2 linked regions of the Rhodopseudomonas palustris genome follow. The protein of the gene in region 1 interacts with the protein of each later gene in a pairwise test. Links are inferred from orthologs where the notes say so. Each region holds a gene or a part of one and is shown on either strand. Other genes may lie near its edges.

Region 1 (16,278 bases):
CGCCTGCAGCAGGCGCTGGTCGATCTTGCCGTCCATCTGTTCCATCCGGCAGAACGCCTGCAGCGGCATCAACGGGATATGGTTCTTGCGCTGCGCCACCAGCGACGTGAAAATATCGACGATCGTGGTGATGCGGACGATGTCGCTGATCTGGTCGCCGTGCAGCGCGTCGGGATAGCCGGAGCCGTCGAGCAGTTCGTGGTGATGCAGCACGACGTCGAGGGTCTCGCGCGGGAAGCTGCCTTCGGCGGCCAGCGCATCGTAACCGAGCCGCGGATGCTCGCGGAATTTGCGCATGCGCTCGCCCTGCAGGGCGTCGACATTGTCGAGCAGGCCGACCTCGACGAACGCCTTGCCGACGTCGAACAGCAGCGCCGCGCGGGTCAGGCGGCGCTGGTCCTCCTCGCGCATGCCGAGGTGCTGGGCGAAGGCGACCGCATAGCCGGTCGCGAACAGCGCCAGCCGATAGCTCTCATTGTGGTGGCGGCCGACCGCGGCGAGCCATTCGCGCAGCGAGGTGCGCCGGATCGCCTTGAGGATCGACCCCTCGGCCTGAAGCACGTCCTGATAGGAGAGCGGTTTGCCGGCCGGCAGCCGCTCGAAAATCCTGACCAGCACGCCGTGCGCCGCGGCGATGCCCTGGCTCATCGCCTCGGCGCGGGCGTCGGCGGTGATCTCCGACGCATCCGGAAACGCCGCGCGGATCCGCGCCAGCAGATCGCGCGAATCGAACGGGCGGGCGATGGTGTCGGTGGCGCCCAGCGCCCAGGCCTGCATCGAGCCGTGATGCAGCTCATCGGCCAGCACGAACAGCCGGGGAAAGGGCTGGTAGTCGCGGCCGAGCAGCCTTTGCTTGATGCGCTGCACGCTCTCGGCGGAGCGCAGATTGATATCGACGACGATCCCGGACAGGTCGCGCGACGGGGCTTGCGGCAGCTCGGCGGTCGAGACGACCTCGACCTCGGCGACGCCGGCGAGGATGCGTGCGAGATCCGCGCTTTGATCGCGGCGATCGGACGCCAGCAGCAGCCGCCGTCGCGGCTCGATCTGGGGCGCCGATTGTCGGGCTACTGAATTCATGGATCACCGGATTGGATATGACCTACGCCTGCGCCCATCCCTACCCGAGAAATTGGTTCCCACTGCTTAATGGGCGTTCTTAACGATCGATGTTTTTTCCGCGCGGATTTGATTGGTATTGTAAGGGTTCGAGCTGCTGCGTACTCGGCTTCCGAACAAGCCGATGCTATGATCCGAGGATCCGAAAGGACGACGATGCCACAGACCTCGCCGACCCTGATCGACCGCGACGACAGGCCGCAACCGCTGCGCCGCGCGCGAACCGCGCGGCCTGCGATGGCGATGGTCGCTTCGCTGATCGCGGCCTCGTCACTCGCGCTGCCGGCCTCGGCGCAGCAACCGGCGCCGGTCATCGTCGCGCCGCCGTTCATCGCGACGCTGTCCAACACCACGCCGCTGGCGTTCGGGATGGACGCGCTGCAGGCGGAACGCGCGCTCGGCATGCCGCTGAACTACGTCAGCGGCCGGCCCGGCGACGAAATCTTTCTGGCGATCCGCACCGGCGGCGGCAGCGGCTTCTTCAACCGCCGCGACCGGCTGTATCTGCAGTTCCGCCACGGCCGGCTCGCCGGCTGGAAGGGCGACTGGGGCCGCAACTGGATGTGGGATTAGCCGCCGACCGACCGCGTCGCTTCGCCTCAGAACCAGCGTTCACTGACCATCACGGTGTCGCCCGGCGTCAGCGGGGTACCGAGCGGGACCACCGCACGGACCATCGCGCCGCCATCGGGGTGCGTCAGCGTCACGCTGTCACGGCGGGCGCGCGGCGAGAAGCCGCCGGCAATCGCGACCGCGCTCTCCACCGTCATGCCCGGCACATAGGGATATTGGCCGGGCGCCAGCACCTCGCCGAGAATGTAGAACGGCCGATACTGATCGATTTCGACCGCCACCGACGGCTCGCGGATGAAGCCGTTGCGCAGCCGCGCGGAGATCGCGGCGGCCAGACCGGCGGGGGTGCGGCCGCGCGCGGGGACGCTGCCGATCAGCGGCATGGTGATCGCGCCGGAGGCGTCGATCGCGTAGGTGTTGGTGAGACCTTCCTGGCCGTAGACCACGATGCGCAGCCGGTCGCCGGCATCGAGGCGATATTCCGAATGCGGGCCGGGCATCGGCGCTGGCGCATAGGCGGCCCGGCCACCATAGGCCATGCTGTCGAGGGCGTTGGACGGCTGGATCGCGACCGGGCCCGACCGCCGCATGCAGCCGCCGAGCGCAAGCGCTGCCATCACGGCAATCATCGACAATCGAAACGCGTGGTCCAAACGCACTGGAGCCATTCCCTCTCCACGAGATGGCTCCGTTTATGCCCCGTTAGGGTTAACAAATTGTTGGCGGTGCGTAGTTCCGCGAGGCGCGCTTCGCCCGGCTTCGCCACGCGAGGTGTCGATGATAGCGATCTGGGCCTTGCCTATCCGCATGTCGTCCCCGCGCAGGCGGGGACCCATACGCCGCAGCGTCTCGATTGAAGCCGCTGCAGAGGCTTTCTTTTGCTTGATAAGCCAGGGGTTATGGGTCCCCGCCTGCGCGGGGACGACTCGCGGCGGGGTCGTGGCTGACATCCGATCCATCTGCGATAGCCCTGCCCGCAAGCGGGAGAGGTTTCGCCGTGCCGGATCGCAGGCGGATCAGGCGTTGACGCCGACGCCGATCGGGCAGGACACGCCGGTGCCGCCGAGACCGCAATAGCCGCCGGGATTCTTGGCGAGATATTGCTGGTGGTAGTCTTCGGCGAAATAGAACTCGCCGGCCGGCGCGATCTCGGTGGTGATCGACCCGAAGCGCTTGGCGCCGAGCGCCTGCTGATAGGCCTCGCGCGACGCGTCGACCGCGCGCGCCTGCGCCTCGCCGAAGGTGTAGATCGCGGAGCGATATTGCGAGCCGACATCGTTGCCCTGGCGCATGCCCTGGGTCGGGTCGTGGCTTTCCCAGAACGTCTTCAGCAGCGCTTCGTAGGAGATCTTCGTCGGATCGAACACCACCAGCACCGCTTCGGTGTGGCCGGTGCGGCCGGAGCAGACTTCCTCATAGGTCGGGTTCGGCGTGTAGCCGCCGGCATAGCCAACCGCGGTGGAATAGACGCCGTCGCCGAGCTCCCAGAACTTGCGCTCCGCGCCCCAGAAACAGCCGAGCCCGAACACCGCCCGCTGCAGCCCCTCGGGATAAGGCGGCTGGATGCGATGGCCGTTGACGAAATGGCTGCGCGCAGTCGGAATCGGCGTGGCGCGGCCCGGCAGCGCTTCGCTGGCGCTCGGCATCGCGGTGGTTTTACGCGTGAAGAACATGGACACCTCCCGGCGCGCCGCGGCGGTCAAGCTCGCCCGGGCGCCCTGTGCTGGATGATGCTGGCGGGCAACCGAACGCTGTCGCCACCGGCTCTCGACTGAAGTCTGGATATAGGTACTTACGCGTCGACCGACAGGGTCGTTACGCCGAGACGCACCGATCGTCAGCGGGCGTAGCCGATCAGCGGCTTGCGCGGCCGGAACAGCAGCAGCAGCAACAGGCCGGCGACGCCGAGCACCGCGAAAGTCGGCTGCGCCAGCAGCAGCTTGACGACATGGGTCCAGAGCCAGGGCGTGGCCTGCTCGACCCAGACCCGGAACGCCTGCTGGCTGGACTGGTGGACGTCGTTCCAGAATTCCCCGAGCGGGGTCCATTGCAGGGAGCTGTCGGCGACCGAACGCGCGCCGTCATAGACCAGGAAGATGAATCCTCCGGTCAGCAGCAGCAAGCCGATCAGTCGAAAGAACCCGCGGATCATCGTCCACCCCGATGGAATTGACCGCCCCCTCGGCCGCATCTACCGGGCCGGCGCACAAAACACAACCTCGCCAGCGACTTATCCCTGCCCGCCGAGCGCCCGGCTGGGCGTTGAGGCCGGCAACTCACCCCCGCGGCCCGAACCACATTGGGCCGCCGCAACCGTTGACGCTGGAAAGCTGTGGCTTTATAAGGCGCGGATTGGCGGTGGGGTCTCCCTGCCGCCGCTGTTCTTTGATGCGGCGTCGCGTTTTCGGCCCGTCGGCTCCAGGAACAAGCTTCAGAACATCCGGAACACACGGCGAGGCTCCGATCATCGGCGGCTCCGTCATCAGCCCGGCCCTCCGCAGCGGAGGCCGCTGCAGGATTTGAGAGAACATGGCCAATACGTCTTCCGCGAAGAAAGCGACTCGCAAGATTGCCCGGCGCACCGCGGTCAACAAGTCGCGCCGCACCCAGATGCGCGGTTCGGTCCGGACCGTCGAAGAAGCGATCGCCAGCGGCGACCGCGACGCAGCGCTGAAGGCGATGGCGAACGCCGAGCCGGCGCTGATGCGCGCCGCCCAGCGCAACATCGTTCACAAGAACGCAGCGAGCCGAAAAGTGTCGCGCCTCGCGCACCGGATCGCCCAGCTCGGGAAGTAATTCTCAAGTTCAGAAGAGAATCAGATGCCCGGCTGAGCCGGGCATTTTTTTTTGCGCGCGGCCGATCGAATCCTCTCGCGTAAGATGCGCGGTCCGCGATGCGCGCAATGCATTGCCATCGACACGACCGACACCGTCGCCAATTCCTCCGGCAGATCTGCTTCGGCCGACGCGCCTTGCGTCGAACGACGCGACGAGCGGCGATCGCGATCCCGCATCATGATCAACGCAGCGCAGGCGTCGCCGACGTTCGATCGCGGCGATGCTGTTCAGCTCATCGTGCACAGTGTCAGGCTGTCTGGACGACGTTCAAAAAGTGCTGGGGCACAACCGGAACTCGTTGTGTGACGACGATCGCGTCGTCGCGCCCCGGGACTCTACGCAGTAACAACAATGCGTGGGTTACCCTGTCGGAACGCTCACGAAAAAACCCGGCCAGCGAGACACTTATCGACAAAGCGAAAGCGAGCGCTTTGAATCCGCTGTCGCGCGACCGTCAAAGGTAAAGGATTCATGAAAAACTTTTAGGCGTGCGATGGATTTGTCACGCGCTGTTCACTCGACGAATCTGTGCACAGATTCAAAATCTTGCCTTCGCCGCGATGCACCCCTGCCTAATCGTGCGCACCCCGCGCCGCGTTTCGCGCCGCTCCGAACGAATCATATTCGTTGCGGGAAAAGGGAGGTCGTGTATTTCTTAGATCGCCCGCGACGCCCACGGTTCTTCAGATCAGCGCGGTTTGAGAACCAGGGGCGGGCATGCAGATCGGCGGCGGTGTGCGTGTTGGTGGCGTTTTTCAAATGACAGAGAGATTGTCACTCATAGCGATATGAGAGCGGCGAAGCCGTGTCTGAATTCGTGAGGAACGTTTGCATGCAAACGTTCCGGCGGGCGACGGCGGGGCCAGCGACAATCGGTCGTCATGAAAACGGCGCAGCGGTGTCGGACTTGAACTGGACTTGGATCGGACTTGGACGTGACACGGGATTTGACGACATCTTGCCGCGTGCAAGCGCGTCAGGAGGGGGAGGTTTCATGAGCGACGAATTCAGCGTTTCATTCCGCACTGCCGAGGTTTCGGCTCGAGATTATTTCAAGACATCCACCACCATCACCAGTCGCTGCTGCGCTCGAACTCCGGTGCATCCGTCGAGTCCGCGCTGACCTGAAGCAACTCATTCATCGGACCCTGGGCTGACGTCGGCGCGTTGCCGAACGGCGGAGCCGTGTCCGGAGTTTGCTTCGCGACGCCGCGGCGCGGCGCGAGCCGTCATGGTTTCGCCCGCTGCGTTGAACATCACTCCATCTGAAAAGCTGCTGAAATGTCGAACATGGAACATGATCGCTGGTCTCGCGTAAAAGGCCGTCTGCGCTCGAGCGTCGGCGAGGACGTGTATTCGAGCTGGTTCGCGCGCATGGACCTCGAAGCCGTTCAGCCGGAGAGCGTGCATCTGTCGGTGCCGACGCGGTTTCTGAAGAGCTGGATCCAGACCCACTATTCCGACAAGGTGCTGACCTGCTGGCAGGCGGAACTGCCGGAGGTCTGCCGCATCGATCTCACAGTGCGCTCGCCGATGCGCGCCGCGGTGGCGAAGGAAGCGCCGGCGCCGGTCGAGCAGCGCCGCGACGAGCATCGTCCGGCAACCGAGATGCGCAGCCATGCGACCGTGCCCGCCTCTTCCAATCACGACGCGCTCGGCGGCTCGCCGCTCGATCCGCGGCTGACCTTCGCGAGCTTCGTGGTCGGCCGCTCCAACACGCTGGCGCATGCCGCCGCGAGGCAGGTAGCGGAAGGCCGCCGCGGCGATCCGGTGATGTTCAACCCGCTCTACATTCATTCCGGCGTCGGCCTCGGCAAGACGCATCTGCTGCAGGCGGTGACCTGGTCGGGCAATTCGGGCAACGAGCGCAAGGTGCTGTATCTCACCGCCGAGAAATTCATGTACGGCTTCGTCGCCGCGCTGAAGACGCAGACCTCGCTCGCCTTCAAGGAAGCGCTGCGCGGCATCGACGTGCTGGTGATCGACGATCTGCAATTCCTGCAGGGCAAGACCACCCAGGCCGAATTCTGCCACACGCTGAACGCGCTGATCGACGCCGGCCGCCAGGTCGTGGTGGCGGCCGATCGTCCGCCGTCCGATCTGGAAAGCCTCGACGAGCGGGTGCGCTCGCGGCTCGCCGGCGGTCTCGTCGTCGAGATGGCGCCGCTCGGCGAAGACCTGCGGCTCGGCATCCTGAAGTCGCGCGTGGTCGCGGCCCGCGCGCATCACGCGAGCTTCGACGTGCCGGCGCCGGTGCTGGAATATCTCGCCCGCGCCATCACCCATAACGGCCGCGACCTCGAGGGCGCGATCAACCGCCTGCTGGCGCATTCCAAGCTCAACGCCCAGCCGGTGACGCTGGAGATGGCCGAGCACGAGGTCCGCGATCTGATCCGGCCGCAGGAGCCGAAGCGGATCAAGATCGAGGACATCCAGCGCATCGTCGCGCGGCAGTACAATGTCAGCCGCTCCGACCTGCTGTCGTCGCGCCGCACCGCCAATGTGGTGCGCCCGCGCCAGGTGGCGATGTATCTGGCCAAGACGCTGACGCTGCGCTCGCTGCCCGAGATCGGCCGCCGTTTCGGCGGGCGCGACCACACCACAGTGCTGCACGCCGTGCGCAAGATCGAAGGGCTGGTGTCCAAGGACACCACGCTGTCCGACGAGGTGGAATCGCTCAAGCGCCAGCTCCAGGAATAGCCGGGGCAATAGCCGGCGCGATCGCCGGCACGACGGCAGGCGCGTCGCCCGGTCGCGGGCGCCGTCCGGCCGAAACACGGGGAAATTCGGAGCCGTACCGGCCACGCACCCTTGCGTCCGCCGCCTAACCACGCCACCCTGCCGACCCCCCGCGGGTTCGGGCGACATCCGCAGGGTCCCCATTGCCGTGGCGCCGTCTCAGGCCGCACGGCTTCTCCAGTACCTCCGGCGACTCCATCACACGATGCGGGTGCGGATCAGGCGGGTTTTGCAATGAAGGTCACGGTCGAACGCGCGCAATTGTTGAAGTCGCTGGGCCACGTCCACCGCGTGGTCGAGCGCCGCAACACCATTCCGATTCTCGGCAACGTGCTGGTGCGCGCCGAAAACGCCCAGCTCGCATTGAAGGCGACCGACCTCGACCTCGAAGTCACCGAGACGCTGCCGGCGGACACCGCGACGGCGGGCTCGACCACGGTGCCGGCGCACATGTTCTACGACATCGTGCGCAAACTGCCGGACGGCTCGCAGATCGTGCTGGAAAGCGACGGTGACCGCTCGGTGCTGGCGATCCGCGCCGGGCGCTCGCGCTTCACGCTGCAGACCCTGCCGGAAAGCGACTTCCCGGATCTGGCCGCCGGCGAGATGTCGCACGCGTTCTCGCTCACCGCTTCCGACGTCAAGCGGCTGATCGACCGGACCCAATTCGCGATCTCCACCGAGGAGACCCGCTACTATCTCAACGGCATCTATCTGCACACCGCGGGCTCGGCCAAGGAGGCCAGGCTGCGCGCGGTCGCGACCGACGGCCATCGCCTGGCGCAGGTCGATCTGGAGCAGCCCGCCGGCGCGGCCGGGATGCCGGGCGTGATCGTGCCGCGCAAGACCGTCGGCGAAGTGCAGCGGCTGATCGAGGACAACGACGCCGAGATCGGCCTCGAACTGTCGGTCGGCAAGATCCGCTTCACCATCGGCAATGTGGTGCTGACCTCGAAACTGATCGACGGCACCTTCCCGGACTACGGCCGCGTGATTCCGCAGAACAACGACAAGGAGCTGGTGGTCGACAAGAAGGACTTCGAGGCCGCGGTGGATCGCGTCTCGACGATTTCCTCCGAGCGCGGTCGCGCCGTGAAGCTGGCCCTGAGCGCCGGACGGCTGGTGCTCTCGGTGACCAATCCGGATTCCGGCAGCGCCACCGAAGAGCTCGAAGTCGAATACGCCTCCGACCCGCTCGATATCGGCTTCAATTCACGCTATCTGCTCGACATCGCCGCCCAGATCGAAGGCGAAGTCGCAGTGCTGCGCCTCGCCGACCCCGGCTCGCCGACCCTGATCCAGGACCGCGACAAGAAGAACGCGCTGTACGTGCTGATGCCGATGCGGGTGTAGGGCCACGGGATCGCGCCGCGCGTCGAACCTCGTCGATTGAGCACAACTTGTCATTGCCGGGCTTGACCCAAACCCGAGCAAGCGGGTTTGATACCCTCTCCCCTTGTGGGAGAGGGTGGCTTCGCGAAGCGAAGCCGGGTGAGGGGTCATGCCGCAGCGCCCGCGTCACGTTCCAACCCCAGCGAGACTCCGTGCCTTCGCCAAGACGATGCGGCACGCGCCCACTGATGCGGAATCCGCGATGTGGAAGTTGCTGCGCGATCGCCGTTTCGCCCAGCTGAAATTTCGTCGGCAGGTTCCGTTCCAGAACTACATTCTCGACTTCGTCTGCTTCGAGCAGCGCCTGGTGATCGAGATCGACGGCAGTCAGCATGCAGAGCAATCGCGCGACCAGATTCGCGATGCCACGCTCCGCGCTGCGGGCTTTCGCGTGCTGCGCTACTGGAACAACGACGTGCTGCAGCGTCGCACAGCGGTGCTTGAAGATATCCTTGCGAAGCTTTCCGAAACGGACGAATAACCCCTCACCCGGCGCCTCACTTCGTTCGGCGCCACCCTCTCCCACAAGGGGAGAGGGTCACTCGGCGCTGTTCTCGCTGTAATCACATGACCGCCTCCCGCATCACCCGGCTGACGTTGACGCACTTCCGCAATTATCGGGCGGCGGGGCTGACGACGCGTGGGGAGCGGGTGGTGCTGGTCGGCGCCAACGGGGCCGGCAAGACCAATTGCCTCGAGGCGATCTCGTTTCTGTCGCCGGGGCGCGGGTTGCGGCGGGCGACGCTCGACGACGTCGCCGACAACGAGGGCGACGGCTCCTGGGCGGTGGCGGCCGAGGTCGAGGGCGCGCTCGGGCTCGCCACGCTCGGCACCGGCATCGATCCGCCGCGCGCCGACGCGCCCACGGCACGGCGCTGCCGGATCGACCGCGAGCCGGTCGGCTCCGCCACCGCGTTCGGCGATCACTTACGCATGGTGTGGCTGACGCCGGCGATGGACGGGCTGTTCATGGGCGCGGCCTCGGAACGGCGGCGGTTCTTCGATCGCCTGGTGCTGGCGATCGACAGCCAGCATTCGGGCCGGGTCTCGGCGCTCGACCGCAGCCTGCGGTCGCGCAACCGGCTGCTCGAGGATTATCGCAACGCGGATTCGCACTGGCTCGATGCGATCGAGCGCGAAACCGCCGAACTCGCCGTGGCGGTCGCGGCGATGCGCGGCCAGACCGCGATGCGCCTCGCCGCGATGCTCGACGCCCGCGGCGCGGCCTCGGCGTTCCCGTCGGCGAAGATCATGCTCGACGGCTGGATGGAGGGCGCGCTGCTGACCGAGCCCGCCACGGCGGTGGAAGATCGCTACCGCACCATCCTGCGCGAGGGCCGCCCGCGCGACGCCGCCGCCGGCCGCACCCTCGACGGCCCGCATCTCACCGATCTCGACGTGCTGTACGCGCCGAAGGCGATGCCGGCGCGCGACGCCTCCACCGGCGAACAGAAGGCGCTGCTGATCGGCCTGGTGCTCGCCCATGCCCAGCTCGTCTCGGAGATGACCGGCATCACGCCGCTGCTGCTGCTCGACGAGGTGGTGGCGCATCTCGACCCGTCGCGGCGCGCCGCACTGTTCGAGGAACTGGCCCGGCTCGGCGCGCAGGTCTGGATGACCGGCGCCGACCCCGCGGCGTTCGCCGAGATCGGCCCCGGCGCCGAGATTTTCACCGTCGAGTCCGGCCGGATTTCACCCCGGCACTGAGCAGAAGCGATCGCGTCGAACGCGCCGGAACCGGCCCGGGCGCGCGGTCTGTCAGGGGTCTCCGAATCGGCCATTTCGGGGCTTGCCAAACCCACTAAAAATCCTATTTCTTCAATAACTTGCTGCATGCCACTTTGGGCTAGGCGCAACCCGTCTTTCATGGCACAAATGACGCCTCATCGCGCGGTCGCCCGCCGATTCGATTTTCATCCTTCAAAGGTTGTTGCATGACTGAACCCGCCCGGCAGCCGATCGCCGAAACCCCGTCTTCCGTTCCGGTCGAATACGGCGCGGAATCGATCCGGGTGCTGAAGGGGCTCGACGCCGTGCGCAAGCGGCCGGGCATGTATATCGGCGACACCGACGACGGGTCCGGCCTGCACCACATGGTGTACGAAGTCGTCGACAACGCCATCGACGAGGCGCTGGCAGGCCACGCCACCGCGGTCGAAGTCGTGCTCAACGCCGACGGCTCGGTGACGGTGCGCGACGACGGCCGCGGCATTCCGGTCGACATCCACAAGGGCGAAGGCATTTCGGCTGCCGAGGTCATCATGACCCAGCTCCACGCCGGCGGAAAATTCGATCAGAACTCCTACAAGGTCTCCGGCGGTCTGCACGGCGTCGGCGTCTCGGTGGTCAATGCGCTGTCGAGCAAGCTGATCCTGCGCGTCTGGCGGGGCGGCAAGGAGCACATCATCGAATTCGCCCATGGCGACGCGGTGGCGCCGCTCAGCGTGGTCGGCGACGCCAATGGCCGGCGCGGCACCGAGGTGACGTTTTTTGCATCGCCGGAAACCTTCACCCACATCGAATACGATTTCGCCACGCTGGAGCATCGCTTACGCGAACTCGCCTTCCTGAATTCCGGCGTCAACATCGTGCTGTCGGACATGCGCCACCCGGTCGAGAAGCGCGAGGAGATGCGCTACGAGGGCGGCGTCACCGAATTCGTCAAATATCTCGACCGCAACAAGAAGCCGATGGTGCCGGCGCCGATCGTGCTCGCCGCCGACCTCAACGGCATCGGCGTCGAGGCCGCATTGTGGTGGAACGAGACCTACCACGAGAACGTGCTGTGCTTCACCAACAACATCCCGCAGCGCGACGGTGGTACGCATCTGGCCGGCTTCCGCGCCGCGCTGACGCGCCAGGTCAACGGCTATGCGGATAGTAACGCCAAGAAGGAAAAGATCGCGCTGACCGGCGACGATTGCCGCGAGGGACTCACCGCGGTGCTGTCGGTGAAGGTGCCGGACCCGAAATTCTCGTCGCAGACCAAGGACAAGCTGGTGTCCTCGGAAGTCCGGCCGGTGGTCGAGAACGTCCTGAACGAAGCGCTCGCAGCCTGGTTCGAGGAACATCCCGCCGAAGCCAAGGTGATCGTCGGCAAGGTGATCGAAGCCGCCGCCGCCCGCGAAGCCGCGCGAAAAGCGCGCGAGCTGACGCGGCGCAAGGGCGCGCTGGATATCGCCTCGCTGCCCGGCAAGCTCGCCGACTGCCAGGAGCGCGATCCTTCCAAGTCCGAACTGTTCATCGTCGAGGGTGACTCCGCCGGCGGATCCGCCAAGCAGGGCCGCAACCGCGAATTCCAGGCCGTCTTGCCCCTCCGGGGCAAGATCTTGAACGTCGAGCGCGCGCGCTTCGACAAGATGCTCGGCTCCGAGCAGATCGGCACGCTGATCACCGCGCTCGGCACCGGCATCGGCCGCGACGATTTCGACATCGCCAAGCTGCGCTACCACAAGATCATCCTGATGACCGACGCCGACGTCGACGGCGCGCACATCCGTACGCTGCTCTTGACGTTCTTCTTCCGGCAGATGCCGGCGCTGATCGAGGGCGGCTTCCTCTACATCGCGCAGCCGCCGCTCTACAAGGTGACGCGCGGCAAGTCGGAGCAGTATCTCAAGGACGAGCGCGCGCTCGAGGAATATCTGATCGCGACCGGGCTCGACGATTGCGCCTTCAAGATCGCCTCCGGCGAAGTCCGCGGCGGCCGGGATCTGCTGGCGCTGGTCGAGGACGCCCGCGTCATCCGCCAGACGCTGCACAATCTGCACGGCCGCTACAATCGCTCGGTGGTCGAGCAGGCGGCGATCGCCGGCGTGCTCAACACCGAGATCAGCAAGGACACCGAAAAGGCGAACGCGGCCGCCGACTACATCGCCCGCCGGCTCGACGCGCTGGCCGACGAGGTCGAGCGCGGCTGGATCGGGCGCTTCGCCGAGGGCGAAGGCTTCCATTTCGAGCGCACCGTGCGCGGCGTCAAGGACGTCGCCATGATCGACGACGCGCTGCTCGGCTCCGCCGACGCCCGCAAGCTCGACGAATACGCCGCGGTGCTGCAGGAAGTCTATCCGCGCCCCGGCGTGCTGCGCCGCAAGGATGCGGAAACCGCGATCCACGGCCCGGTCAGCCTGTTCGAGGCGGTGACCGACGCCGGCCGCAAGGGCGTGGCGCTGCAGCGCTACAAAGGCCTCGGCGAGATGAACCCGAGCCAGCTCTGGGAAACCACGCTGGACACCAACGCCCGCTCGCTGCTGCAGGTGAGGGTGCGCGAGGTCGACGAAGCCGACGACATCTTCACCAAGCTGATGGGCGACGTCGTCGAACCCCGCCGCGAATTCATCCAGGAGAACTCGCTGCAGGCGACGGTGGACGTGTAGCGCGACGGCGCACCGGATCTCGGGCGTTAGAGCCGTTCCGTCCGATGGAATCAGCGCTGGCGTTCTGGGACTCTGACCACAGGCACAACCTCATGGTGAGGAGGCGCGAAGCGCCGTCTCGAACCATGCGCCGCCGGCCATCATGCGTCGCCCCATCCTTCGAGACGCCCGGCTTCGCCGGGCTCCTCAGGATGAGGAGTCAGTGCATCTGGCAAGGTCCATATCGCTTCATCAATCGATGAAACGCTCTAGACCAGCGAGGCGGACACCGGTTCGCGTCGAGGTTGCACGTCGAGACGACGATCTCGAGCCCGTTTCCGATTCGATCGGTGTCAGCTTCGATCGGGGTCAGCTCTCGGGGCCGCCGGCGGCGCTGTGAAAGTGGCCGTAGCTCGGAATCGACATTCTGCAGACGATGCCTTCGGGTCGAAAGTCCAGCGTGGCGGCGCCGTTGCCGAGGCTGCGCGAGATCAGCGTCTGACCGAAGCCGGACGATCCCGGCTTGGTCACCAGTGGCCCGTCGAACTCCTCCCATTCGATCATCAGCGCGCCGTCCTGCGCGAGACCCGTCCGGCGCACCGCGATCTTGCCGCCCGGCACCGACAGCGCGCCGTATTTCACCGCATTGGTGGTGAGTTCGTGAAACACCAGGCCGAGCGACACCGCGGTCTTGGCGTCCACCACGATATCGAGCCCGTCGGTCGCGATCCGGCCGCTCGACAGCGACGCGAACGGCGCCAGTTCTGCGCCGAGCACGTCCTTGACCTGCAGGTTCTGCCACGACGCATTCGACAGCAGCGTGTGGGTCGCGGCCAGCGCCTGGATCCGGCCGGAAAACGCTCTCTGAAAATCCTCGATGGTGCGCTCATAGGCGGCGGTGCGCGTGCAGATCGCCATCACCATCGCCAGCGTGTTCTTGACGCGGTGATCGAGCTCGCCCATCAGCAGCGCCTGGTGGCGCTCGGCGGCCTTGCGCTGCGACAGGTTGATCAGCGTGACCACGCAGCCCTGCGTCCGCTCGCCGGACACCATCAGCGGCGCGGCGCTGATCAGCACGTCGGTGATCGCGGCCGACGGCGATCGCACCGCGGCCTCCAGTCCCTGCACCGGCATGCCGGCGGTCGCCATCGAGACGATGTCGGCCCCGCTCATCAGTTCGGACGCTTCGGTGAAGGTCAGATCGATCGCCTCGGAGAAAGTTTTGCCGACCGGCGTCTCGGCGCAGATCCGGATCGCCGCGCCGTTGAGATGGGTGACGCGGCCGGCGCGGTCGCAGACGATCACCGCCTCGTTGGCGGAGGCGAGGATCGCGCGCGCCAGCCGCTCGGATTCCTTGGCGACGGCGGCCTGTTCGCGTTCGCTGATATCCGTGAAGGTGATCGCGGTGCCGTGCACGACGCCGAAATCCAGCGGCGAGCCGGCGAGCAGGATGCTGCGTTCGACATCGCCGGCGCGCAGATGGATCTCGGCCGACTGCCGCTCCTGCATCGCCTGCGCCAGCAGCCGGCGAAACTTGGCCTGGTTGACGGCGTCGAGCAGCCCGAGCAGCACGGGACCGGTCAACGAGCCCGGCGCCCGCCCGAGCAGGGCGCACAGCGCCTGATTGGCGTACAGCAACTGCCCGTCCGAATCGTACGCCGCGGCGCCGACATCCATCGCTTCCATGAAGGTGCGGTAGGACTGGCCGCCGCCTTCGAGCGTGAACACCTTCTCGCCGCCGCCGCCCTTGACGACCAGAGCGTCGATCTCGCCTTCGCGGATCGCCCGCAACGTGTCTTCGGCCTCTTCGAGCCTGGCTTCCAGCTCGTGCCTGCTCAGCGCTGCGACCGCCGAGCCCACCTTCAGGCCCCTTCGACCGACAGATGCACCAGGACCTTCGGAGTGTCGGACAGATCGCCGATGATCTTGCGGATCGGCACCGGCAGCTCCTTCACCAGCGTCGGGATCGCGACGATGCCGTGCTCGCGCGCGAGCTGCGGCGACTTCTTCAGATCCACCACCTCGACCTTGTACTTGCCGGCGAGATGATCGGCGCAGATCTTCTCCAGGTTGCGAATCGCGGCGAGTGACTTCGGCGTTTCGCCGGCGACGTAGAGAACCAGCTTGATCGGCTCGGCCATGTCAGTTTCCTACTTGGTGATGCCGGGAGCGTGGTCGATGCCCCTGCTCTGCGCCATCGTTTCCGCGTCGATCGCGGCCTGCCGGAGGTAGTCGATCTCGACGTCGGCCAGCCGCTGCAGTTCGGAGGCGTCGGCGTCGATCTCGGCGCGGAGCGCCTCGATCTGCGCCAGCGCCCGCGCCCGGCGTTGTGCGATCTCGCCTTGCAGACGCGCCACCTCGACCCTGCGCTCGCTCTCGGCGCGGCGCAGCCGCGCCTCTTCGCTTCGCCGCGCCGATCCGGTCAAGGCTCCGTTGGCGCCGAGATAGGGCGCGAGCAGATGAATGCCGTCGTTCGACATCACGAATTCCCGGACCTGATTGGAATGGGAGATGCCCCGCGCCTTCAGCAGATAGAGCTCACGATTGAACTCGCCATGGGCCTCCCGGTTCAACAGCAGGATCCAGGCGTCCATCAGCGACGACAGCCCGGCGTCGGTCTGGGATTCCTGGCCGTGGGCGAGATGGGTGAAGACGCCGGTGACGCCGGTCGATTTCAGATAGTCGACGATCCGCAACAGCATCGACTGCACTTCGCCGAGCTGGCCGTTGCCGAGAAAGGCCGAAATCGGATCGAGCACCACGACGTCGGGCTTGAACCGGCCGACCTCGCGCAGGATCACGGCCAGATGCATTTCCAGGCTGTAGAAGGTCGGCCTTGCGGCGATATAGCGCAACTGGCCGCTCGTCAGCCATCGGCCGAGATCGGTGCCGATCGACTTCATGTTGCGGACGGCCTGGGCCTCGGATTCCTCGAACGACAGATACAGCGCCTTCTCGCCGCGGCGGCAGGCGGCGTCGGCCATCATGCAGGCGAGCGAACTCTTGCCGGAGCCGGCGACGCCCGAGACCAGAATGCTGTTGCCGCGATAGAAACCGCCGCCGCTCAGCATCGCGTCGAGGTCCGCCACGCCGGTCGAGATGCGATCCTCGAACACCTTGTGGCCGAGGCCGAGCGACGACACCGGCAGCACGCTGAAGCCGTCCTCGTCGATCAGGAACGGATATTCGTTGGTGCCGTGCGCGGTACCGCGATACTTGACGATCCGCAGCCGCCGGGTGGAAATCTGCTGGTCGACGCGAT
Region 2 (9,002 bases), 2.8 Mb from region 1 along the record:
GCTGTGTCAAGCTGACCAGCGCAAACTCGCGGGCCGGTCCAGAGTTTTGGAGATGTTCGCTGCAGCCGCGAAGCCACCGCGGATCTCCACGATGGACGATCGCGACAACCTCTCAGTCGCGATGGGCAATGGATCGTTTACTGTATCCGAACGTCAAACAGGTGCGAAAGGCCTCCATAAACCGTCGCTGGAATAAGCATCGGGGACAACAAGGAGCCGTTCGCCAAGATGCGCCGCGTGACCCGAACCAAGCTTCACCCCCATGAAGCAGCCGATGTCGGACATCCGATTGTCGCGCCGCGTCTTATCAAATGGTTGGTCAACGGCCCTCGACCGCAGCCCGATGCAATCCTGCGCCGATTGCTGCTGCACAGCCAGACCAAGACGCGCACGCTGTTCCTCGCCACCCTGTCCACGACCTTGCTGACGGTCATGGCGGCAGTGATCACGGGCGCGGCGTGGGCCTACGCCTGGGTCGCGATCGAAGTGGCATTCGGCATCGCGCGCGGCATCGTCGCCCGTCAGATGCTGAAAGCACAGGCCTCGGACCGGCCTGCCACCGCTCTGCCCCTGTATCTCGGCCTGTCATGGGCTCTCAGCTATTCGATCGGCTGCGCTCTCTGCGTCATGTCGGACGAATGGCCGCTCTTCGTGCTCGTCGCCATCGTGATCGCCGGCCTCACGAGCGCGATCGTGTCACGCAACGCCGGCATGCCGCGCTACGGGTTCGTGCAGATCTGCATCCTCGCGACGCCCTACACCGTGGCGATGATCTTTTCCCCAATTCCGCAAATGTACCTCGTCGGGCTGCTGATCCCGGCCTGGGGACTGGGAATGGGAATTCTGCTGTTCGAAAACTACGATGTTCTGCTCAATCTGTTTCTCTCGGAGCGCGAGAACAAGTGGTTGGCCAACTACGATCAGTTGACCGGCCTGCCGAACCGCACCATGCAACATCGGCGCTTCGAGGAACTGCTCCGAGATGCGACCGGCACGTCCGGGAACGGCTGTCAGCCGCTGACGGTGCTCTGGCTCGATCTCGACGGGTTCAAGGCGGCCAACGACCGCTACGGCCACGAGCTCGGCGACGCCGTCCTGGTGGTCGTGGCCGAGCGGCTGCGCGGTTGTGTGCGCGGCGACGACCTGATCTTCCGGGTCGGCGGCGACGAGTTCGTCATCTTGCTTCCCGCCACCGAAGCGGCGGACAGCGTCGAGATCGCCAACCGGGTGATTGCGCGGATCGCCGAGCCGTTCGATCTCGGCAAGGATGTCCCGCTGAGCATCGGTGTCAGCATCGGCAGCGCCACTTTCCCGCGTGACGGAAAGACCGCCGACGACCTGTTGCGCTCGGCCGACAGCGCGATGTACGAGGCGAAACGGCTCGGGAAAGGGGTGGTCGTGCACTGCGACTCGATCGACGATGCACCCAGCCTGGTTCCCGCGCTCGAGCCGGATGCCCACATAACCGGGGAACTCCGGACGAGGTCCGCGGTATGACGGAGGCCGAACCACTGGCCGCCCGAAATCCGTCATTCGGCTCCGTTGCCGGCCAGCATTGACCCCACCCTTGCCATTGCGATCAAAATCCGTATAACCCGCGCATCCGCAGATCCCGGCCGGGAGCTGAACGGACGGTCTCAGCATTTTCACCTTTCTGGCGAATTTGATGCGGCAGAGCCAGTCGGCTCGTCGTCCCGTGCTTCCGCCTTCTGAGCAGTCGAGTCCTTTCCGAAGGGTTCGAAGGGCTTGCCGCCGGTTCTGCGCCAACATGGAAAGGACTGTCATGCCTCTTTACGAGCATGTTTTTCTCGCGCGTCAGGACGCGAGCACGCAGCAGGTCGAGGAACTGACGACCCAGATCACGGGCGTCATCGAGGGCCTCGGCGGCAAGGTCACCAAGACCGAAGCCTGGGGACTTCGCTCCCTCACCTATCGCATGAACAAGAATCGCAAAGCGCATTTCATGCTGCTCAACATCGACGGCCCCTCCGCGGTGGTCGCCGAGATCGAGCGCCAGGAGCGCATCAACGAAGACATCATCCGCTACCTGACGGTGCGCGTCGAAGAGCACGAGGAAGGCCCCTCGGCGATGATGCGCAAGGCCGACCGCGACCGCGAGCGTGACGACCGTGGCCCCCGCGAGGGCGGCTTCCGGGGCGACCGTGAAGGCCGTGGCGACCGCGAGGGCGGTGGCTTCCGGGGCGACCGCGGTCCGCGCCGTCCGCGCGAAGACGCCGACACTGCCGCAGCGAGCGAGGAGTAAGAATCATGGCTGAAGCAGGTGCACGCCGTCCGTTCTTCCGCCGTCGCAAGACCTGCCCGTTCACGGGCACGAACGCGCCGAAGATCGACTACAAGGATTCCAAGCTGTTGATGCGTTACGTCTCCGAGCGCGGCAAGATCGTGCCGAGCCGCATCACCGCGGTCTCCGCCAAGAAGCAGCGTGAACTCGCGCGCGCCATCAAGCGCGCCCGTTTCCTCGGTCTGCTGCCCTACGTCATTCGCTGATCGTTTTCACCCGCGGCGTTCGCGCCGCGGGTTTCACTTTGCTTCGTCGTCACGTGTCGCAAATCACGTGACGTAAGTCATAAGGCTCCGCTGACCCGGATGCCGATGGTTGGGGCGAACCGCCTCTAACCGCTCGAAAGGAGCGGGACAGCTGATGATGATCCAGATCCTGATCGCGATTGCCGCTGGCTGTGCCTCGGCGTTGATGTTCGCCTCGATCATCTCGGGCGCGCTGATCTCATTGCTGCTGTTCTATCTGGCGCCGCTGCCGCTGATGGTGGCCGCACTCGGCTGGGGCGCGGCCGGGGCCGCAGCCGGCGGGCTGCTCGGCGCCGCCGGGCTCGCCGCGATCTTCAGTTTCTCCTATGCCATCGCCTTCCTTGTCACCGTCGTGGCGCCGGCCTACTGGCTCGGCCGCCTCGCGATGCTGGCGCGACCGGTCGAGACCGCGGACAGCGCCACCCCGGCCGCGCTGGAGTGGTATCCGGTCGGCCGAATCGTGGCGTGGATGGCAGGCTTCGCCACCTTGACCACGATGGCGGCGATGCTGACGCTCGGCACCGACGGGGCGACGATCAGCGAGGGCCTGCGCAGCGGATTGCAGCGGGCGCTGGGCTCGCGCAACTCCGCCGACACCGACAAGCTGATCGACGCGCTGGTCGCAGTCGCCCCGCCGGCCGCCGCCTCGGTCGCGATGCTGACCTTGACGCTGAATCTGTGGCTCGCCGCCAGGATCACCATCACCTCCGGCCGGCTGACCCGGCCGCGGCCGGATCTGCGAACGGTGGCGCTGCCGGCGATGACGCTGGCGGTGCTGTCGCTCGCGATCGGCCTCAGCTTTACCGGCGGTCTGGTCGCACTGATCGGCAAGACCGCCAGCGCAGCGATGCTGGTCGCCTATGGGCTGACCGGGGCGGCCACGCTGCACACGCTGACGATGTCCGCCCGCCATCGCGGCTTTCTGTTGAGTTCGACTTACGCGCTCGTGCTGATCTTTCTCTGGCCCGCACTCGGCCTGATCGCGCTCGGCATCGGCGACGCAGCATTCGGCTTTCGTCAGCGCTACTACCAGCGCCGCTCGATGCCGCCCCCGACCGCCACCTGATTATTACCCCTATCAAGCAACTCGAGGAGAACAACATGGAAGTCATTCTGCTGGAACGCGTCGCCAAGGTCGGCCAGATGGGCGAGCTGGTTCGCGTCAAGGACGGTTACGCCCGCAATTTCCTGCTGCCGCGCGGCAAGGCACTGCGCGCGACCGCTGCCAATCGCGACAAGTACGAGCACATGAAGGCCGACCTCGAGGCGCGCAACATCGCGGCCAAGGCTGAAGCCGCGAAGGTCGCGGAGAAGATCGACGGTCACAATGTGATCGTGATCCGTCAGGCCTCCGAAACCGGCCAGTTGTTCGGTTCGGTGTCGGTGCGCGACATCGTCACCAGCTTCGAGGCAGAAGGCGTCATGATCAGCCGCAGCCAGATCCTGCTCGATGCGCCGATCAAGACCATCGGCAAGCACACCATCGAGGTCGCGGTGCATCCGGAAGTCGAAGTCGGCGTGTCGGTGACGGTGGCGCGCAGCGCCGAGGAAGCCGAGCGGATCAATCGCGGCGAGGACATCTCGACCCGCCGGGAAGACCAGGACGCCGCCGCCGAGGCGATCGCCGCTGCCGGCGAGTTCTTCGATCCGGACGCGGAGCAGGAAGAAGAACAGCCGGCCGAGCAGTAAGCGCTCTTCAGCGAGACACCTCGACGAAAAAGCCCGGCATTCGCATGCCGGGCTTTTTTGCATCAAGACGACGCGGTCTATCGTGAAACCGGCACGTCGGGCGAACTGCCTTGCTCGGCCGGCGGCGGGGTCGGCGTCACGGTGACGGACGGTTCGCTGGACGGGGCTGCCGCAGCGGCCGGCGCGCCGGTCCGCGGCGCAGGCGTCGCAGCAGGCGCCGTCGAAGCCGCAGGCGCTGGCGGCTCGTCCGGCTTCGCAAGCGGAGCAGTCGCCGGCGGCGTGTCGGCGGGCTTCGGCGCCGGCGTCACCGCAGGAACCGGATCGGGGCGCAGCGGTACCGCGCCAGGCGTTGCGGCCCGCTCCGCTGGCACGGACTGTGGCGTGTCGGACTTCGGCGGCTCGGACTTGACGGCCTCCGTCTTCGGCTCTTCCGGCTTTGCGATGTCCGTCTTCGACGCATCGGGCTTGGGCGTATCGGGTTTGGTCGTGTCGGGTTTGGTCGTGTCGGGTTTGGTCGTGTCGGAAGTCGAGGCTTCCGGTTTTGACGGCTCCGATGCGGAGGTTTCCGGTTTGGCAGTTTCCTTTTTCGCGGCGTCCTGCTTCGCTGCAGCCGGTTCGCTTGCGGCTGGCTCCGGTTTCGCTGCTTCGCCCTTGGCCGCGTTGGCAGGCGCGCCCTTCGCCGGCTTGTCCTTCCGGCTCTGCTGGCGGCGATCCTTCGCCGGAGGGGGCTCGGCAGGCGCAGCCGTCTCGGTCGCGGCGGCGCCGTCGGCGGGTTTGTCGGCTTCGGGTTTGGGCGGACGCTTGCTGTGGCGGCCGCGGCGCGTGCCTTCTTCGGCCTGCGCCGGAGCCTCGGGTCGCGCCGCCTCTGGTTTGGCTGTCTCCGGCTTTGCAGCCTCTTCCGCGCCGGGCCGCTGCCTGCGCCCCGAGCGGCCGTCCTGCTGGCCGGGATTGGTCCTGACGTCGTTCTGCCTGTAGCGGGTGTCAGTCGCTCCGTTGGAAATCAGATAGGCCGCGAGCATCGAAGCCATGTCGCCGCTGGTCGTGTAGTGCTGACGCAGAAACGACGCCAGGGAATTGGGGGGTATCGAGCGAACGAGACCGCGCGCGCTTTTGTGGCACACGGCGCAATTCCCTGAGAAAAGCTGGGCCGGGCTCTTGCCGGCCTCGAGGTTCTGCGCCTGCGCCGGGGGCGTGATGGAGGCGATCAGAAGCATCACCGCCGCTGAAATGAGCGCTCGGCTCGACATTTGATCCTCCAATGCATGAACGGCCGCGCCCGCGGCGCAGTCCTTTTAGCCGATTGGAAAATGATTGGAAGGGAAGAGATGACGCTGTTTTGTCATAACGAATAGTCGCATACCAGCCGCGCAATCGCGCCGTCGATCCGTCACGTCCGACCGGCTCGGATGCGCCGGGCGGCTCGGCCAGCTTTGGCGGAGCACTCCTTGGCCTGCCGGAAGTACGCCAGCGCAATCCAGATCAAGCGGCGTGAACCAGCCGGACCTTGCGCTCGCCGTCGCGCGGTCCCTTGTGAATCTCGAGATGCTCACGCGTGGCGGTCAGAAGCGCCCGATCGCAGGGAACCGCACGCCCGTCGCCGCATGAGGTCGCCTCGAACGATTCGATCAGCGATTCCAGCCAGAGCCGGTCGGATACGTCGCGTCGCTGTTTCTGAGCCATCGCCGTTCCCGTGTTTCAACTTCGTTATTCTGCGTGATCAACCCCGACGCCGCTCGAACCGTTCCTCGAATGACCACCCGCTGATGTGATCGTGATCACAGATCAATTTTCCGGCGAGGCGCTTGATCCGTTCCATGATCGAACAGCCTCAAAAAACACGCCTCCCCGTCCCGAAGGACATCGCGATTGACTATGCCCTGCTCGCTTTCGGAACCGCGACGGGATTGATCGGACTGGTCTGCCTGCTTCTGCTGTGAAAAATCCGATCACGATCCTTTAGGTATGGCCCCGCGGTCCCGCGGTTCAATCCGGCTGCGACAAATGGAGCCCCGCCCCGGCGGGCGGCTTCCGCAACGCCGGTTCGTCAAGCCCGCCGCCTCGGGTGCATCGGTTCATCCACACTCTTCTTCGAGCTGGTGCATAACGCGCGATTGACGCTTCCGCTGGCAGTTGAATCGGCGCTTTAGTCGCGCCCCGCATCCGACAAATTCGAAAGAACAATTCAGAGCTATGGCTGCAATCGATTCGAATGTTCTGAAGCTCGCGCCCGACGCCGCCGCGCCTGCCTACCGGACCGCGCCTCACAATATCGAGGCGGAACAAGCCCTGCTCGGCGCCATCCTGGTCAATAACGACGCGTTCTACCGGGTGTCGGACTTCCTCGAGGCGAAGCATTTCTTCGAAACGATCCACCAGACCATTTTCGAGACCGCCACCAGCCTGATCCGCGCCGGCAAGGTCGCGACGCCGATCACGCTCAAGACCTTCCTCGCCGCCGACCTCGATCTCGGCGGCCTCACGGTCGCGCAATATCTGGCCCGACTGGCGGCCGAAGCCACCACCATCATCAACGCCCATGATTACGGCCGGACCATCTACGAATTGTCGCTGCGCCGCGACCTGATCGGGATCGGCACCGACATGGTCAATGTCGCGTTCGACGCGCCAGTCGATTTCGCGCCGCGCAACCAGATCGAGGACGCCGAGCGCAGGCTGTACGAGCTCGCCGAGTCCGGCCGCTATGACGGCGGCTTCCAGCGGTTCTCGCAGGCGCTGACCACCGCGGTCGACATGGCCGCAAAGGCATTCCAGCGCGACGGCAAGCTGTCCGGCATTGCCACCGGCCTGCGCGATCTCGATACCAGGATGGGCGGGCTGCAGCATTCCGACTTGATCGTGCTGGCCGGCCGTCCCGGCATGGGCAAGACCGCGCTCGCCACCAACATCGCCTACAACGTCGCCAAGGCCTATCGCGGCGAGGTCCAGGCCGACGGCACGACCAAGGCAGTCAATGGCGGCATCGTCGGCTTCTTCTCCTGCGAAATGTCGGCCGAGCAGCTCGCCACGCGTATTCTCGCCGAGCAGGCGGAGATCGCGTCGAGCAAGATCCGGCGCGGCGGCATTTCGGAAACCGATTTCGAACGGATTCGCGACGTCTCGATCGAGCTGCAAACGCTGCCGCTTTACGTCGACGAAACCGGCGGCCTGGCGATCTCTCAGCTCACCGCGCGCGCGCGCCGGCTGAAGCGGCAGAAGGGCCTCGACCTGCTGGTGGTCGACTACATCCAGCTACTGCAGGGCTCGAGCAAGAAGGGCGACAACCGCGTCCAGGAGGTGACCGAGATCACCACCAACCTGAAGGCGCTGGCGAAGGAGCTCAACGTTCCGATCATCGCGCTGTCGCAGCTCTCGCGTCAGGTCGAATCCCGCGACGACAAGCGGCCCCAGCTCTCCGACCTGCGTGAATCGGGCTCGATCGAACAGGACGCCGACGTCGTGATGTTCGTGTTCCGCGAAGAGTACTACCTGCAGAACAAGGAGCCGCGCCCCGGCACGCCCGAGCACGAGAAGTGGACGACGGATATGGACCTCGTTCACGGCAAGGCGGAGGTCATCATCGCCAAGCAGCGCCACGGCCCGACCGGCACGGTGGACCTGCAGTTCGAAGGCCAGTTCACGCGCTTCAGCGATCTGGTCAGCGAAGGCCATCTGCCGGAACGGATCTGAGCTGCAGCAACTCCCGTTGAATGGAATTCGGGCAGCGATTATTGTGCGGCATGAACATCCTCCCCGATCCGAATGCGACCGTCGCCAGCCTTTTGACACCTGAAGCCGCCCAAGCGGCGGCGCTGGCCGCGGCGACCGCCACTGCGCCCGGCATCCTCACCATCAATCTCGACGCGATCGTCGCCAACTGGCGCAAGCTGGAGAAGACCGCGGTCCCGGCCGAAGCCGCCGCCGTGGTCAAGGGCGACGCCTATGGCTGCGGCATCGCGCCGGTCACGAAGGCCCTCGCCGCGGCGGGTTGCAAGACCTTCTTCGTCGCAACGCTCGCCGAAGCCGGCGCCGCCCGCGCGATTGCGCCGGACGCGGCGATCTATGTTCTCGACGGCTTCTTCCAGAGCACCGGCGATGAATTCGCCAGGCTGAATTGCCGACCGGTGATCGGCGACCTCTACGAACTCGCCGAGTGGGACGTCTATTGCCGCCGCACGCACTGGAATGGCGGCGCGGCGATCCACATCGATACCGGCATGAACCGGCTCGGCCTGACGATCTCCGAAGCGCAGGGCATCGTGCCACGGATCGCCACCGGCGATCACGGCGTCACGCTGGTGATCAGTCACCTCGCCGCCGCCGAAGCACTCAACCATCCGATGAACGCCCGGCAGGTCACGGCGTTTCGCGAGATCGCCGGCCTGTTTGCCGGCGTGCCGGCGTCGCTGTCGGCCTCCTCCGGCATCTTTCTGGGCCCGCAATTCGCCTTCGACATGGTGCGTCCGGGCGCCGCGCTCTACGGCATCAACCCGACGCCGGAGGCCGACAATCCGATGCTGCCGGTGGTCGATCTCAAAGCCCGCATCCTTCAGGTCCGCAGCGTCGAGCGCGGCGACAGCGTCGGCTATGGCGGCACCTGGACCGCGCGGCGGCCGACCAAGATCGCGGTGCTGTCGGCTGGTTATGCCGACGGATACTTTCGCGCTGCCGGCTCGAACGACGGCACCCGCGGCGCCGACGTGATCATCGCCGGCCAGCGCTGCCCGGTCGCCGGGCGGGTGTCGATGGACCTGCTCGCGGTCGACGTC

Evidence for each region.
Region 2: the proteins of dnaA (region 1) and SR870_RS07435 interact in binary tests that used the Escherichia coli proteins (3 or more experiments, as listed by UniProt). The link is inferred for Rhodopseudomonas palustris from one-to-one orthologs.

The regions. Positions count from the first base shown.
Region 1 is NZ_CP140155.1:4,414,724-4,431,001, reverse strand. The notes cover bases 5,183-8,020. They hold dnaA (chromosomal replication initiator protein DnaA), read left to right. Parts: upstream 5,183-5,811; coding sequence 5,812-7,230; downstream 7,231-8,020. Other genes in these bases: dnaN (DNA polymerase III subunit beta), read left to right, coding at 7,504-8,020. Outside these bases: SR870_RS20050 (HD-GYP domain-containing protein), read right to left, coding at 1-1,080; SR870_RS20045 (hypothetical protein), read left to right, coding at 1,276-1,692; SR870_RS20040 (polysaccharide biosynthesis/export family protein), read right to left, coding at 1,719-2,360; peptide-methionine (S)-S-oxide reductase MsrA, read right to left, coding at 2,709-3,365; SR870_RS20030 (hypothetical protein), read right to left, coding at 3,530-3,844; rpsT (30S ribosomal protein S20), read left to right, coding at 4,222-4,488; more of dnaN, read left to right, coding at 8,021-8,622; SR870_RS20010 (endonuclease domain-containing protein), read left to right, coding at 8,771-9,142; DNA replication/repair protein RecF, read left to right, coding at 9,229-10,368; gyrB (DNA topoisomerase (ATP-hydrolyzing) subunit B), read left to right, coding at 10,596-13,037; SR870_RS19995 (HWE histidine kinase domain-containing protein), read right to left, coding at 13,386-14,876; SR870_RS19990 (circadian clock KaiB family protein), read right to left, coding at 14,879-15,157; circadian clock protein KaiC, read right to left, coding at 15,167-16,278. UniProt on the Escherichia coli protein: Plays an essential in the initiation and regulation of chromosomal replication. Binds in an ATP-dependent fashion to the origin of replication (oriC) to initiate formation of the DNA replication initiation complex once per cell cycle.
Region 2 is NZ_CP140155.1:1,650,387-1,659,388, forward strand. The notes cover bases 5,793-8,674. They hold SR870_RS07435 (replicative DNA helicase), read left to right. Parts: upstream 5,793-6,426; coding sequence 6,427-7,923; downstream 7,924-8,674. Other genes in these bases: SR870_RS07425 (hypothetical protein), read right to left, coding at 5,793-5,916; SR870_RS07430 (hypothetical protein), read left to right, coding at 6,051-6,173; alr (alanine racemase), read left to right, coding at 7,974-8,674. Outside these bases: SR870_RS07395 (GGDEF domain-containing protein), read left to right, coding at 229-1,497; rpsF (30S ribosomal protein S6), read left to right, coding at 1,784-2,263; rpsR (30S ribosomal protein S18), read left to right, coding at 2,269-2,508; SR870_RS07410 (hypothetical protein), read left to right, coding at 2,663-3,613; rplI (50S ribosomal protein L9), read left to right, coding at 3,649-4,236; SR870_RS07420 (hypothetical protein), read right to left, coding at 4,314-5,483; more of SR870_RS07425, read right to left, coding at 5,716-5,792; more of alr, read left to right, coding at 8,675-9,002. UniProt on the Escherichia coli protein: The main replicative DNA helicase, it participates in initiation and elongation during chromosome replication. Travels ahead of the DNA replisome, separating dsDNA into templates for DNA synthesis.